Thermochromatium tepidum ATCC 43061: one gene and its partner. The protein of the gene in region 1 binds, or shares a complex with, the protein of each later gene. Links are inferred from orthologs where the notes say so. Each region holds a gene or a part of one and is shown on either strand. Other genes may lie near its edges.

Region 1 (9,395 bases):
TCGACGATCGGGATCTCTCGGCACGCGAGGACGAGACCCTGATCGAGGTCTGTCGCGAAAACCAAATCCCCATTCCCAGTCTCTGTTATCTCGACGGGCTCTCGCCCTGGGGCGGTTGCCGGCTGTGCATGGTCGAGCTCGTCGGTCAGGGTCGGCTGGTCGCTGCCTGCACCACGCGCGTCGCCGAGGGCCTGGCGGTCCGCACCGATACCGAACGGCTCCGCCACTATCGACGCACCCTCATCGAGCTGTTGTTTGCCGAACGCCATCATGTCTGCTCGGTATGCGTCTCCAATGGCCATTGCGAGCTCCAGACGCTCGCCCAACGCTGCGGCGTTGATCACGTCCGCCTGCCCTATCGCCAAGTGTCCTACCCGGTCGATAGCTCACATGAGATGTTCCGGCTCGACCACAACCGCTGCATCCTGTGCACCCGCTGCGTGCGGGTCTGTGACGAGATCGAGGGCGCCCATACCTGGGATGTCATGAATCGCGGCAGCGACTGTCGCGTCATCACCGATCTGGCCCGCCCCTGGGGTGAGAGCGAGACCTGCACCAGTTGCGGCAAGTGCGTGCAGGTCTGCCCGACCGGCGCCCTGGTCAAGCAGGGCACCTCGGTGGGCGAGATGGTCAAGGATCAACACTTCCTGCCGATCCTGGCGCGCCGGAGACACGCGCGATGAGCACCCAACCCAAGATCACGGTCGCCACCGCCTGGCTCGATGGCTGTTCGGGCTGTCATATGTCCTTGCTCGATCTCGACGCGCGTTTGCTCGAACTCATCGAGCAGGTCGAGATCGTCTACAGCCCCCTGGTCGATGCCAAGGAGCTGCCCGCACGGGTCGATATCGGCCTCCTGGAGGGGGCGATCAGCTCCGAGGACGATCTGGCCAGGGCGCAGCTGTTTCGCGCGCGCTGCCAGCGCCTCGTCAGCCTGGGCGACTGCGCCGTCACCGGCAATGTCCCGGCCATGCGCAATCATTTCAAACTCGCCGATGTGTTTGATCGCGCCTATCATGAGAACGTGACGCTTAAGCCACAGATCCCGACCCGCGAGGTCCCGGCCCTGCTGACGCCGGTCAGGCCGGTCCACAGCGAGGTCAGGGTCGATGTCTTCGTGCCCGGCTGTCCGCCGAGCGCCGATGCCATCTGGTATGTGTTGACCGAACTGATCGCAGGGCGGGTGCCGGACCCACCTGCCGTCACGCGCTTCGGCGCCTGAGGCACAGAGGATCCTTGCCGCTTCATCCGGGGGTTTCAGGCCATGAGCCGCACCATCACCATCGAGCCGGTCACCCGCATCGAGGGCCATGCCCGGATCACGCTCCAGCTCGGCACAGACGGGCGGGTCGCAGATGCCCGCCTCCATGTCACTCAGTTTCGCGGCTTCGAGAAGTTCTGCGAGGGGCGCCCCTATCGCGAGATGCCGGCCCTGACCGCGCGCACCTGCGGCATCTGTCCGGTCAGCCACATCATCGCCTCCAACAAGGCCTGCGACCATCTGCTGGCGGTCGAGATCCCGCCGACCGCCGCCAAGCTGCGCCGGATCCTGAACCTGGCCCAGCTCGTCCAGTCACATGCCCTGTCGTTCTTCCATCTGTCTTCGCCGGATCTCTTGCTCGGCTGGGATGCAGACCCGGCCACCCGCAACCTCTTCGGCGTCATGCATCAGAACCCCGAGCTGGCGCGCGATGGCATCCGGCTGCGTCAGATTGGCCAGACCCTGATCGAGACCCTGGGTGGCAAGAAGATCCATCCGGCCTGGGTCGTACCGGGCGGGGTGTCCGAGGCGCTCACCGCCGAGAAGCGCGAGGCCATGCTCAGGCTGCTGCCCGAGGGGCTGGAGATCGCCCAGCGTACCTATGCCTTCTACAAGACGCTGGTCCCCAGGTTTAAGGATGAGTCTGAGCACTTTGGCAATCAGCCGACGCTGTTTTTGAGCCTGGTCACCCCCCAGGGCCAGCTCGAGCACTATGACGGCGTGTTGCGCATCAAGGACGCCCAGGGGCGGATCCTGGAGGATCAGGTACCACCCGAGGACTATGGGCGCCTGATCGGCGAGGCGGTCGAGGACTTCAGCTACATGAAGTTCCCCTATTACAAGCCCCAGGGCTACCCGCAGGGGATCTATCGCGTTGGACCCCTGGCTCGGCTCAACAACGTCCAGGCGTGCGGTACGCCCTATGCCGATGTCGCCCTGGCCGAGTTCCACCTGCTCCAGGAGTCTGGCCCCGTCCTCAGCAGCTTCCACTATCACTATGCGCGCCTGGTTGAGATCATCTACGGCCTGGAGATGATCGAGCGCCTGCTCAAGGATCCAATGATCCTGGATTCGCGGGTACGTGCCCGTGCCCGCAGCAACCGTTACGAGGGGATTGGGGTCGCCGAGGCGCCGCGTGGGACACTCATCCATCACTACCGGATCGACGACGACGGACTCATCACCTGGGTCAATCTCATCATCGCCACTGGGCACAACAACCTGGCCATGAATCAGGCGATCCGCCAGGTTGCGGCGACCTATGTCGATGGCAACAGGCTTGAGGAGGGGATGCTCAATCGGGTCGAGGCGGTGATCCGCTGCTACGACCCCTGTCTGTCCTGCGCCTCACATGCCTTCGGTCAGATGCCGCTTGCAATCGAGCTGCGGGATGCGGCAGGCCAGGTGATCGATCGGCTGGCACGCCGAGACCCTTGAGAAAGACCCTCATCATTGGCTATGGCAACCCGATCCGGGGCGATGACGTCATCGGTCCGCTGGCGGTCGAGCGTCTGGTCGAACGCGGCCTGCCGAATGATGTGGAGGCCATCGCGTGCCATGCCCTGACGATCGAGCTGGCCGCCGAACTGGCCGACTGCGAGCGGGCGATCTTTATCGACGCGGCGACCGGCGGCAAACCGGGCCAGGTGCAGATACGGCTTCTGGTCCCTGCCGCGGATCCACACTCCATGCTGGTCCACACCCTAGACCCGTCTGGTCTGTTGGCCTGGTGTCGCCACCTGTATGGACGCGCCCCTGAGGCCTATCTGCTCACCCTGACTGGATCCTACTTCGGCTATGCCGACGGCGAGCTGAGCCCGGTCGTCGCGGCGGCGCTCGGGTGCTTGATCGATCAGGTCGCGCGGCTGTGCGAATCTCCAGGGCTGGGACCAAGCCGGGCCTCCCCTGTCCAGGACAAGTCTTAACCATCGACCGGCAAGGGCTCGCGCAGATACGCCATGAGTTGGCGGCGCTGGGTCTTAAGGCATGCAGTGAACCGCGTCGCCGGCGTGGTGAGGGTCGCCTCATCGACCCTGCCATCCGCCTTGGCCTTCTCTTCCAACGCATTCGATGGCGCTTTGGGCCAGTTCCAGCGCCCTGAGATCGACCCAGTGCGCGACAAGCCCCGCCGTTCAGGGCGGGATCGGGGCGCACGGAGAAGCGACTCAAGGGGCGGCGCAATGCCGTGCCTCAAGCGCCGTAGGAATCTCTGACCTTCAAGCCGGGGAGGATGTCAAGGAGCGGTTCTAGACTAGAGGGTATAGGTCGGGCGTTCAGAGACCAAGGCGCCGGCCAGATATTCCTCGATCTTGCGCCGAGTGGCGCCCTTGTCTTGATCGTTGAATTGGACCCCAATCCCGACGGTGCGGTTGCCCTCGGCTCCGGCGGGGGTGATCCAGACCACGCGCCCGGCGACTGGGATGCGATCGGGCTCGTCCATCAGCTGGAGCAGCAGAAAGAGCTCGTCGCCGAGCTGATAGCTCTTGTTGGTGGGGATGAAGAGTCCGCCATTCTTGATGAAGGGCATGTAAGAGGCATAGAGGTTGCCCTTGTCCTTGATGGCGATGCTCAGGATACGTTGTTGGCCGCCGAGTCCGCCTGCTGGATTGGGTGTGCTCATCTACTCGATCCTCCGGACCTCCCAAGGAGTACTGAATAACTCCCTCTCCCTCGGGGAGAGGGTTGGGGTGAGGAAAATAGGCACATGATTTGATGACCACCTCAGCCTGCCCTCTCCGCTTGCAGGGAGAGGGGATTGAATCAGCGTTTCCCTAATGATGCCGACTGGTGATCCGCGCCCAATCAATGGCGAGGGATTCCAGCAGCAACTGTTGATTGAGATTGCGCTCGCCCAGGGCGCGTGCCTCCAGGATCCGCTTGAGGAAGCGATGCCCCGCCGCCAGGTCGAGCCCTTGCGCCAGCGCCAAGAGTTCGTCTCGTCGATCGGGATGATCGAGCCGGGGCGGTGTGGCGCAGACGCCCAGTCGAAGCAGATCCACCATAACGCCGGCGAGCCAATCGAGGATACGCCCGGTGTCGATCTCGTTCCAGCGTCCAACGACCGCGACCGGATCGGCGCGTCCGCGCGCAATCTCTAAGAAGTCACGCAGACACTGGACACGCTGTTCCATCCAGGTGTCGTCGGCGCTGTCGGCCAGGGCGCGCAAGGGTGCGCCATGCGCCAGACGCAGACGCAGCGGCCAGTCCGGGCGCGGTTCGCGTGAGGCGAGCCAGCTCAGGGCCGCCGCTTCGTCCGGAATCGGCACCTGGATCAGCAGACAGCGACTCCGGATGGTCGCCGGCAGGCGTCCGATCCGCTCCGCGATCAGACACAGCAGACTGTGTTCGGTCGGTTCTTCTAGGGTCTTGAGCAAGGCATTGGCGGCGGCCTGATTGAGCCGGTCGGCCGGGTCGATCAGGGCGACCTTGTAGGGGGCACGGCTCGGGGTCAGGGATTCGCGCTCGGCGAACTGGCGTACCGCGTCGATCGGGATCTCGCCCGACTTGCTCTCCGGGTCCGGGCCGACTGCGATCAGATCAGGATGGCTGCCGGCGGCTAGCAGCCGACAGTCGGCACACCGACCGCAGGCCAGGCCCTGGACGTTCGGTGTCGGGCATAACAGCGATTGGGCCAACGCACGCGCCAGCACACGCTTGCCGAGGCCGTTTGGCCCAAAGATCAGCAGCCCCTGTGCCAGTCGACCGGATGCGCGCGCGGCGTGCAGATGCGACCAGATGGACTCGGTCCAGGGCAATGGACGCTCGAACGCTCGCGGCGAAGGTCCAGCGACGTGCAATGGCGCGGATTCGCGGCGCGTTGCACTCATGACCGAAACTCCAGTGCATCGACGAAGGCGTTCAGCTCAGCCGCGGCAGCGCGTTTTACCTCCGCGAGCGGTGCCGTGGCGTCGATCACCCGATAGCGCCTCGGATTGGCCCTTGCCCGTTCGAGATAGACCGCGCGTGCCGCGGCGAAGAATCGCCGACTCTCGGACTCGAACCGATCGCCTTGGCCAAGACACGACTTGGCGCGCCCAAGCCCCAGTTCCGGTGGCAGGTCGAACACCAGCGTCAGATCCGGGCGCAGACTGTCCTGCACCAAATCCTCGAGCACCGCGATGCGGTTTGGGTCGATCCCGCGCCCACCACCCTGATAGGCGTAGGTCGAATCGGTGAAGCGATCGCAGAGCACCCAACGTCCGGCTTCGAGCGCCGGACGGATGCGGCGTTCGAGATGATCGGAACGCGCGGCAAACAGCAGCAGCAGCTCGGTCGTCGCGGGCATGCCCTGGTGGTCCGGGTCGAGCAGCAGGGTGCGCAACCGTTCGGCCAAGGGCGAGCCGCCCGGTTCGCGGGTGGTGAGCACCTCCAGACCGCGCGCACGCAACAGCTCGGCCAGAGGCGCAATCTGGGTCGATTTACCCGCGCCCTCGATCCCCTCGAGCGTGATGAAGCGTCCGCGTCTCATTCGTCGTTCCGGCTCAGGATATAGCGACGCACCGCCTGATTGTGCTCTTCGAGCGTGCGCGAGAACACATGACGCCCATCGCCCCTGGCGACGAAATAGAGCTCCTCGCCCTCTTCGGGGTGGAGTGCGGCGTGGATCGCTTCGCGCCCGACCAGGGCGATGGGCGTCGGCGGCAGCCCAGGGATGACATAGGTGTTGTAGGGTGTCGCCTCGCGCAGGTCGGCACGGCGGATGTTGCCGTCATAGCGCTCGCCCAGGCCGTAGATGACGGTCGGATCGGTCTGAAGCCGCATTCCACGCTGGAGACGGCGGGTAAAGACGCCGGCGATCCGCGGGCGCTCGTCCGCCATTGCGGTCTCCTTCTCGATGATGGAGGCGAGGATCAGGGCTTCGTAGGGTGTGGTGATCGGCAGGTTCGGCGCGCGCTGTTCCCATTCCTCGGCCAGGATGGTCTCCATCCGGGCGAGCGCGCGCCTGAGGAGGTCCAGGGCACTGGTCTGACGGGTAAAGCGATAGGTATCCGGGAAGAACAGCCCCTCAGGATGCGCCTCAGGACGTCCGAGCCGGGCCATGATCTCGGCATCGGAGAGATCCGCGAGCCTGGGACCACCGGCAAAGACCTCGTGACTGTCGATCGCCGCCAGCGCCTGCCGGAAGGTCCAGCCCTCGACCAGGGTGAGGTTGTATTCGACCACCCGACCCGATGTCAGCCACTCCAGGAGGCGCGGCGGCGTCATGTCGCGCGTGAAGGCATACTCACCGGCCTTGATCCGGCCCTGATCACCCCGGAGATAGACCATCGCGATGAAATAGATCGGACGTTCGATCAGACCCTGTTCGCGCAAACGCCTTGCCAGGGTGCGCAGGGAGGTCCCGCGTGGCACATCGAACAAAACGCGCTCCTGGTCGGTCTGGATCGTCTGCGACAGAAAGCACTGATAGTCACGCCACAGGGCCCCGGCCAGCAAGAAGCCAGCCACAAGGACGACGAGCATGAGCCCTACGAGGACACGTTTCGACATTGGGCCGATCACCCCGGCGTACAGGCGGCCTGATACAGCCGATCGAGCAGGTCCCAAGGCAGCAGCGCCAGATCGAAGCGGCGTCCCTCCAACGCGCGCACCGGCCAGACGCCGATGATCGAGTTGGTCAGAAAGAGCCCGCATGCCTGATCGAGCGCGGCCCGATCGAGGCGCATGACCAGACACTCGATCCCCAGGTGCGCCGCGAGTTCCAGCGTCAGACCACGCACGGTGCCGGCGATGCCACTGCGATCGACCGGCGGCGTCATCAGACAGCGACCGTCCCACAAAAAGACATTGGTCATGGTACCGCCGACCAGATCGCCGTTGGCATCGAACATGAGCCCCTCGGCGATGGCTGGATCCTTCCACTCGGCACGCGCCAGGACCGAGTCTAGACGGTTGAGGTGTTTGATCCCGGCGAGTAATGGATTGATCGAGACGGGGGTCTGGCAATGGCGCACGACCACGCCCCGACGCCAGTCAGGACCCTGAGCGGGTGGCAAGGGGTAGATCAGGAGCAGACGCCTGGGTGGCGCAGACGGCGGCGGGGCATAGCCGCGTCCGCCGTCCCCGCGCGAGAGGATCAGCTTGAGGACGCCCTCCCCCTGGCCATCGATCAGCTCGGCCGCCTCGGCAGCCAGCAGGGCGGTCTCGGGGGACTCGATGCCGAGGCGCTCCGCGCCCAGGATCAATCGGTCCATGTGGCGCTGCCACTGGCAGGGGGCGCCGGCGGCCAGGCGGATGGTCTCAAACAGACCATCCCCATAGTGGAGCGCCCGGTCAAGGACCGAGAGCCGATCACCGGGCCGACCGTCGATCAGGATCCGAGACGGGGCAGGGGTTTCGAGCGTTGTGGTCATACCATGTCTGCGTGCCCTGCCCAACCGCCCCTAGACCCTGTCTCCGGGACCAGGGTCAGAGGCGCCGGAAGATCAGCGTCCCATTGGTCCCGCCGAAGCCAAACGAGTTGGAGAGCGCCACCTCGATCGGCATCTGACGCGCGGTGTTGGGCACATAATCTAGATCGCAGTCCGGGTCCGGGGTGTGATAGTTGATGGTCGGGGGCGCCACCTGATCGCGGATGGCCAGGATGGTGAAGATGGCCTCGGCGCCGCCGGCGGCGCCGAGCATGTGTCCGGTCATTGACTTGGTGGAGCTGACGGCGAGTCTGTAGGCATGATCGCCGAAGGCGCGCTTGATGGCGAGCGTCTCGGCGATGTCGCCCGCCGGGGTCGAGGTGCCATGGGCATTGATGTACTGGACCTGGTCCGGGTTTAGACCGGCGTCGTTCAGGGCCATGAGCATGCACTCGGCCGCCCCTACCCCGTCCTCGGCAGGGGCCGTCATGTGATAGGCATCGGAGTTCATACCGACACCGATCAGCTCGGCATAGATGTTGGCACCCCGCGCTCGAGCATGCTCGTATTCCTCGAGCACTACGACCCCGGCACCGTCGCTCAATACAAATCCGTCGCGATCTTTGTCGAAGGGGCGGCTGGCCCCCTCAGGGTCGTCATTGCGGGTTGAGAGGGCACGCGCGGCGGCAAAGCCACCGATACCAACCGGTGAGGTCGCCATCTCGGCGCCACCGGCCAACATGACATCGACATAGCCATGACGGATCATGAGCGCCGCCTCGCCGATGTTGTGGGTGCCGGTCGCACAGGCCGAGACGATCGAATAATTGGGGCCCTTGAGGCCGAACTTGATCGAGAGGTTGCCGGCCACCATGTTGACGATGTTGGCGGGCACAAAGAACGGCGAGATGCGGCGCGGCCCCTTCTCGCGATAGACCTCGTAGTTGTTCTCGATGCCCGTGATACCGCCGATGCCGGAGCCCACGGCCACACCGATGCGCCGACAGTTGGACTCCGTGATCTCCAGACCAGAATCGGCAAGGGCCTGACAGCCGGCGGCCAGGCCATAATGGATGAACTTGTCCATCTTCTTGGCGTCTTTTTCCGAGACATAGGGGCTCGGATCGAAGCCATAGATCGGACCGCCGAAGCGGGTACTGAACGGGGCGATATCGAAATGGGTGATCGGTTTGATTCCGCTCTTTCCGGCGAGGATGTTGTCCCATGCGGACTTGACGTCCAGACCAACCGGCGCCACAAGACCCAACCCGGTGACTACTACCCTTCTGCCTGCCATCACTTAACCTCTATCGTCGCTCAGAACGCCACCTTCGACCGGTCCATGCCGCGCCCTTCAGTCAAGGCTGGAGCCCAGCGTCTGGCGTCAAATCGATTCGCTCAGGCACCGAGTCTCAGGCCTGGTGCGCTTTGATGTAGTCGATGGCCTGCTGGACCGTGGTGATCTTCTCGGCGTCTTCGTCCGGGATCTCGGTCTCGAACTCCTCTTCGAGGGCCATGACCAGTTCCACGGTGTCGAGCGAGTCCGCTCCCAGATCGTCGACGAAGGACGCCTCTGGGGTGACTTCCTCTTCCTTCACGCCCAGCTGGTCCACCACGATTTTGCGAACTCGTTCTTCAACGCTGCTCATAAGATTGATTCCTCATCGAATGACAAAAATCGACCCCCCTGGGCCAGGGCGTATTCTAGTGACAAACCAGACGCGATGAAAGCCAGAATCCACATCGATTTCCGGCATTTAACGTCTTGTTTTGCAATAATGAAT
Region 2 (2,880 bases), 650 kb from region 1 along the record:
CTGTCTGGCCGCTGCGCTCTCGGCGCGTCTCGGTTGGCTGACCGAGAGCGAGGTCGAGCGCACTCACCGTCTGATTGCTGGAGCCGGACTGCCGACCAGGCGTCCGCCACAACTGGCGCCCGAGCGCATGCTTGAGCTCATGGCCGTCGATAAGAAGGTGCTCGCCGGTCATTTGCGTCTGGTGCTGCTCAAGCGGCTCGGTGAAGCCGTCGTCACCAGCGATTTCGATCACGACGCCTTGGCACACGTCCTGGCTTGAACTGTTGCAGTGATCCTCTTTGGCCTCCCAACCCGAGAGACCCGCAGGCGGATCCGCCACGGATCGTTTGTGTTCCACTCAGCTCTCTGCTAAGCTTCGCCTTCGCTTTGGCGCAAGACGCCAATCTAGTCATCATGGTGACCCGCGTCGGTCCCTTCGCAACGTGAAACCGTGAACCCGGTCAGGCCCGGAAGGGAGCAGCCGCAGCGGTGGCAACGTGTGCCGGGGTGCGGCTGGCGCGGGTCGCCGCCTAAGCCTTTGTTTACCCCGCGATTCCTCATGCCGTCCAGATCCGGACTGATATAATCGCGCCATGTCCTATCAAGCGCTTGCCCGCAAATGGCGTCCCCGTTCGTTCGACGATATAGTCGGGCAGCAGCATGTCGTGCGCGCGCTCTCCAATGCGCTCGACCGTAATCAGCTCCATCACGCCTATCTGTTCACTGGGACCCGCGGTGTCGGTAAGACCACGCTCGCGCGCATCCTATCCAAGGCGCTCAACTGCGAACAGGGCGTCGGCTCCAAGCCCTGCGGGCTTTGTTCGGCCTGTCGTGAGATCGATACCGGACGCTTCGTCGATCTACTCGAGGTCGACGCCGCCTCGCGCACCAAGGTCGAGCAGACCCGCGAATTGCTCGAAAACGTCCCCTATGCCCCGGTGCGGGCGCGCTTCAAGGTGTACCTCATCGACGAGGTGCACATGTTCTCGGGGCATAGCTTCAATGCGCTGCTCAAGACGCTTGAGGAGCCGCCGCCCCATGTGAAGTTTCTACTCGCGACCACCGACCCGCAGAAGATCCCAGTCACGGTGCTTTCGCGCTGTCTTCAGCTCAATCTGCGTCGGCTGTTGCCGGGCGAGATCATCGACCGGTTGCGCTATGTGCTGGAACAGGAAGGGCTGGAGTTCGAGTCCACCGCCCTGCCCCTGCTTGCGCGCGCGGCCGACGGCAGTCTGCGCGACGCGCTCAGTCTGCTCGATCAGGCCATCGCCTTCGGTGGTGGGCGGGTCGTCGAGTCCGAGACGCGCGCCATGCTTGGCACCCTCAGCGGCGATCTGGCGCTCGACATCCTCGACGCCCTGGCCGAGGGTGATGGTGCCGCCGCGCTGGATGCCGTCGAGCGCGTGGCGTCCATGACGCCCGATTTTGCCGAGCTGCTGCGTGAGCTGATCGGGCTCCTGCACCGGCTGGCGCTGATCCAGCAGGTGCCCAAGACCCTGGGCGAAGACGACCCTGATCGTTCGCGTCTGTTGGCGCTCGCCGAGCGGTTGACACCCGAGGATGTTCAGCTCTTCTATCAGGTGGCGCTCACTGGCCAGACTGATCTACCGCTGGCACCCGATCCGCGCAGCGGGCTGGAGATGGTGCTGTTGCGCGCGCTCGCCTTCCGCCCGGGGGATCCAGGCGCGAGACCCACCGAGGCGTCTTTTCCGGATACAGACAGTACGTCGGTCGCCCGACCATCGGCGGATACCCAGTCTGCGCGACCCCTTTGGCTTCAGTCGTGCGATGCAACGCCGCAGACAGCGTCCGGCTCGCAGACACTCGAAAACACGGACGACTGGCAGCGGCTCGTGGCACGGCTATCGGTTGGCGGCATCGCCGACCAGCTCGCTCACAACTGCGCCTTTCGCGACTATCAAGATGGGCGGCTCAGTCTCCAGCTCGATCCGTCCGCCGAGCGTCTGCGTGTGCCGAGCGCCCTGTCACGTCTGAAGGACGCGCTCGAACAGGCACTCGGACGCTCGCTCGAACTAGAGATCAAGGTCGCCCATCCCGAGCAGGAGACCCTAGCACAGCGGCGTGCGCGCGAGGCCGAAGAACGCCGACAAGCGGCGGTTGCACAGATGTATATCGATCCGGTCGCCCAATCGATACGCGATACCTTCGAGGCGGACTGGACGTCGGGCAGTATCCAGCCCGACGATTGATACCCGGCTTTCCGTCTCGCGCCTGGACAGAGGCGCGAGACAAGTTTTAGGCATGATGGTCTCCACTGGAGACGATCGCTCGAATCCCAGCGTCCGGAGCCGCCGGGCGCCTTGTCACAACCCTATTTGAGGTGAACACATGAAGGCACTGGGTGGCCTGCTCAAGCAGGCGCAAAAGATGCAGGAAGACATGCAGCAGGCGCAGGCGCGTCTGGCACAGGAAGAGACCACCGGCGAGGCCGGAGGCGGCCTAGTCAAGGTCACCATGAACGGCCAGCATCAGGCCAAGCGCGTTGAGATCGATCCCTCGCTCATGGGTGAAGACAAGGAGATGCTCGAAGACCTGATCACGGCTGCTATCAATGCCGCTAGCCAGCGTATCGCCGAGAAGGCCAAGGAGACCATGGCCGAGCTGACCGCTGGCATGCCGCTGCCGCCGGGCATGAAGCTGCCCTGGTCTTGAACATGTGGATGAGCATTCGCTCCTGAACCAGCTGATCGAGGCCCTGCGCTGTCTGCCGGGTATTGGTCCGAGGTCGGCGCGACGCATCGCCTTCTATTTGTTGGAGCGCGACCGTGAAGGCGGCGCACGTCTGGCGCGGGTGATGGCCGAGGCGATGGTCGCGATCCGGCGCTGCGCGCGCTGTCGCACCCTGACCGAACACGAGGTCTGCGCGCTTTGCGCCAATCC

Evidence for each region.
Region 2: the proteins of holB (region 1) and dnaX are in contact, whole or in part, in a cryo-EM structure (PDB 8GIZ), measured with the Escherichia coli proteins. The link is inferred for Thermochromatium tepidum ATCC 43061 from one-to-one orthologs.

Annotation. Positions count from the first base shown.
Region 1 is NZ_CP039268.1:1,964,378-1,973,772, forward strand. What follows is about bases 3,061-6,060. They hold holB (DNA polymerase III subunit delta'), read right to left. Parts: upstream 5,089-6,060; coding sequence 4,033-5,088; downstream 3,061-4,032. Other genes in these bases: E6P07_RS09000 (hydrogenase maturation protease), read left to right, coding at 3,061-3,186; E6P07_RS09005 (PilZ domain-containing protein), read right to left, coding at 3,513-3,881; tmk (dTMP kinase), read right to left, coding at 5,085-5,729; mltG (endolytic transglycosylase MltG), read right to left, coding at 5,726-6,060. Outside these bases: bidirectional hydrogenase complex protein HoxU, read left to right, coding at 1-683; E6P07_RS08990 (NADH-quinone oxidoreductase subunit B family protein), read left to right, coding at 680-1,222; E6P07_RS08995 (Ni/Fe hydrogenase subunit alpha), read left to right, coding at 1,265-2,698; more of E6P07_RS09000, read left to right, coding at 2,695-3,060; more of mltG, read right to left, coding at 6,061-6,751; pabC (aminodeoxychorismate lyase), read right to left, coding at 6,760-7,614; fabF (beta-ketoacyl-ACP synthase II), read right to left, coding at 7,670-8,908; acpP (acyl carrier protein), read right to left, coding at 9,024-9,260. UniProt on the Escherichia coli protein: Part of the beta sliding clamp loading complex, which hydrolyzes ATP to load the beta clamp onto primed DNA to form the DNA replication pre-initiation complex.
Region 2 is NZ_CP039268.1:2,618,660-2,621,539, forward strand. It holds dnaX (DNA polymerase III subunit gamma/tau), read left to right. Parts: upstream 1-572; coding sequence 573-2,189; downstream 2,190-2,880. Other genes in the region: aroB (3-dehydroquinate synthase), read left to right, coding at 1-259; E6P07_RS12160 (YbaB/EbfC family nucleoid-associated protein), read left to right, coding at 2,329-2,652; recR (recombination mediator RecR), read left to right, coding at 2,657-2,880. UniProt on the Escherichia coli protein: Part of the beta sliding clamp loading complex, which hydrolyzes ATP to load the beta clamp onto primed DNA to form the DNA replication pre-initiation complex.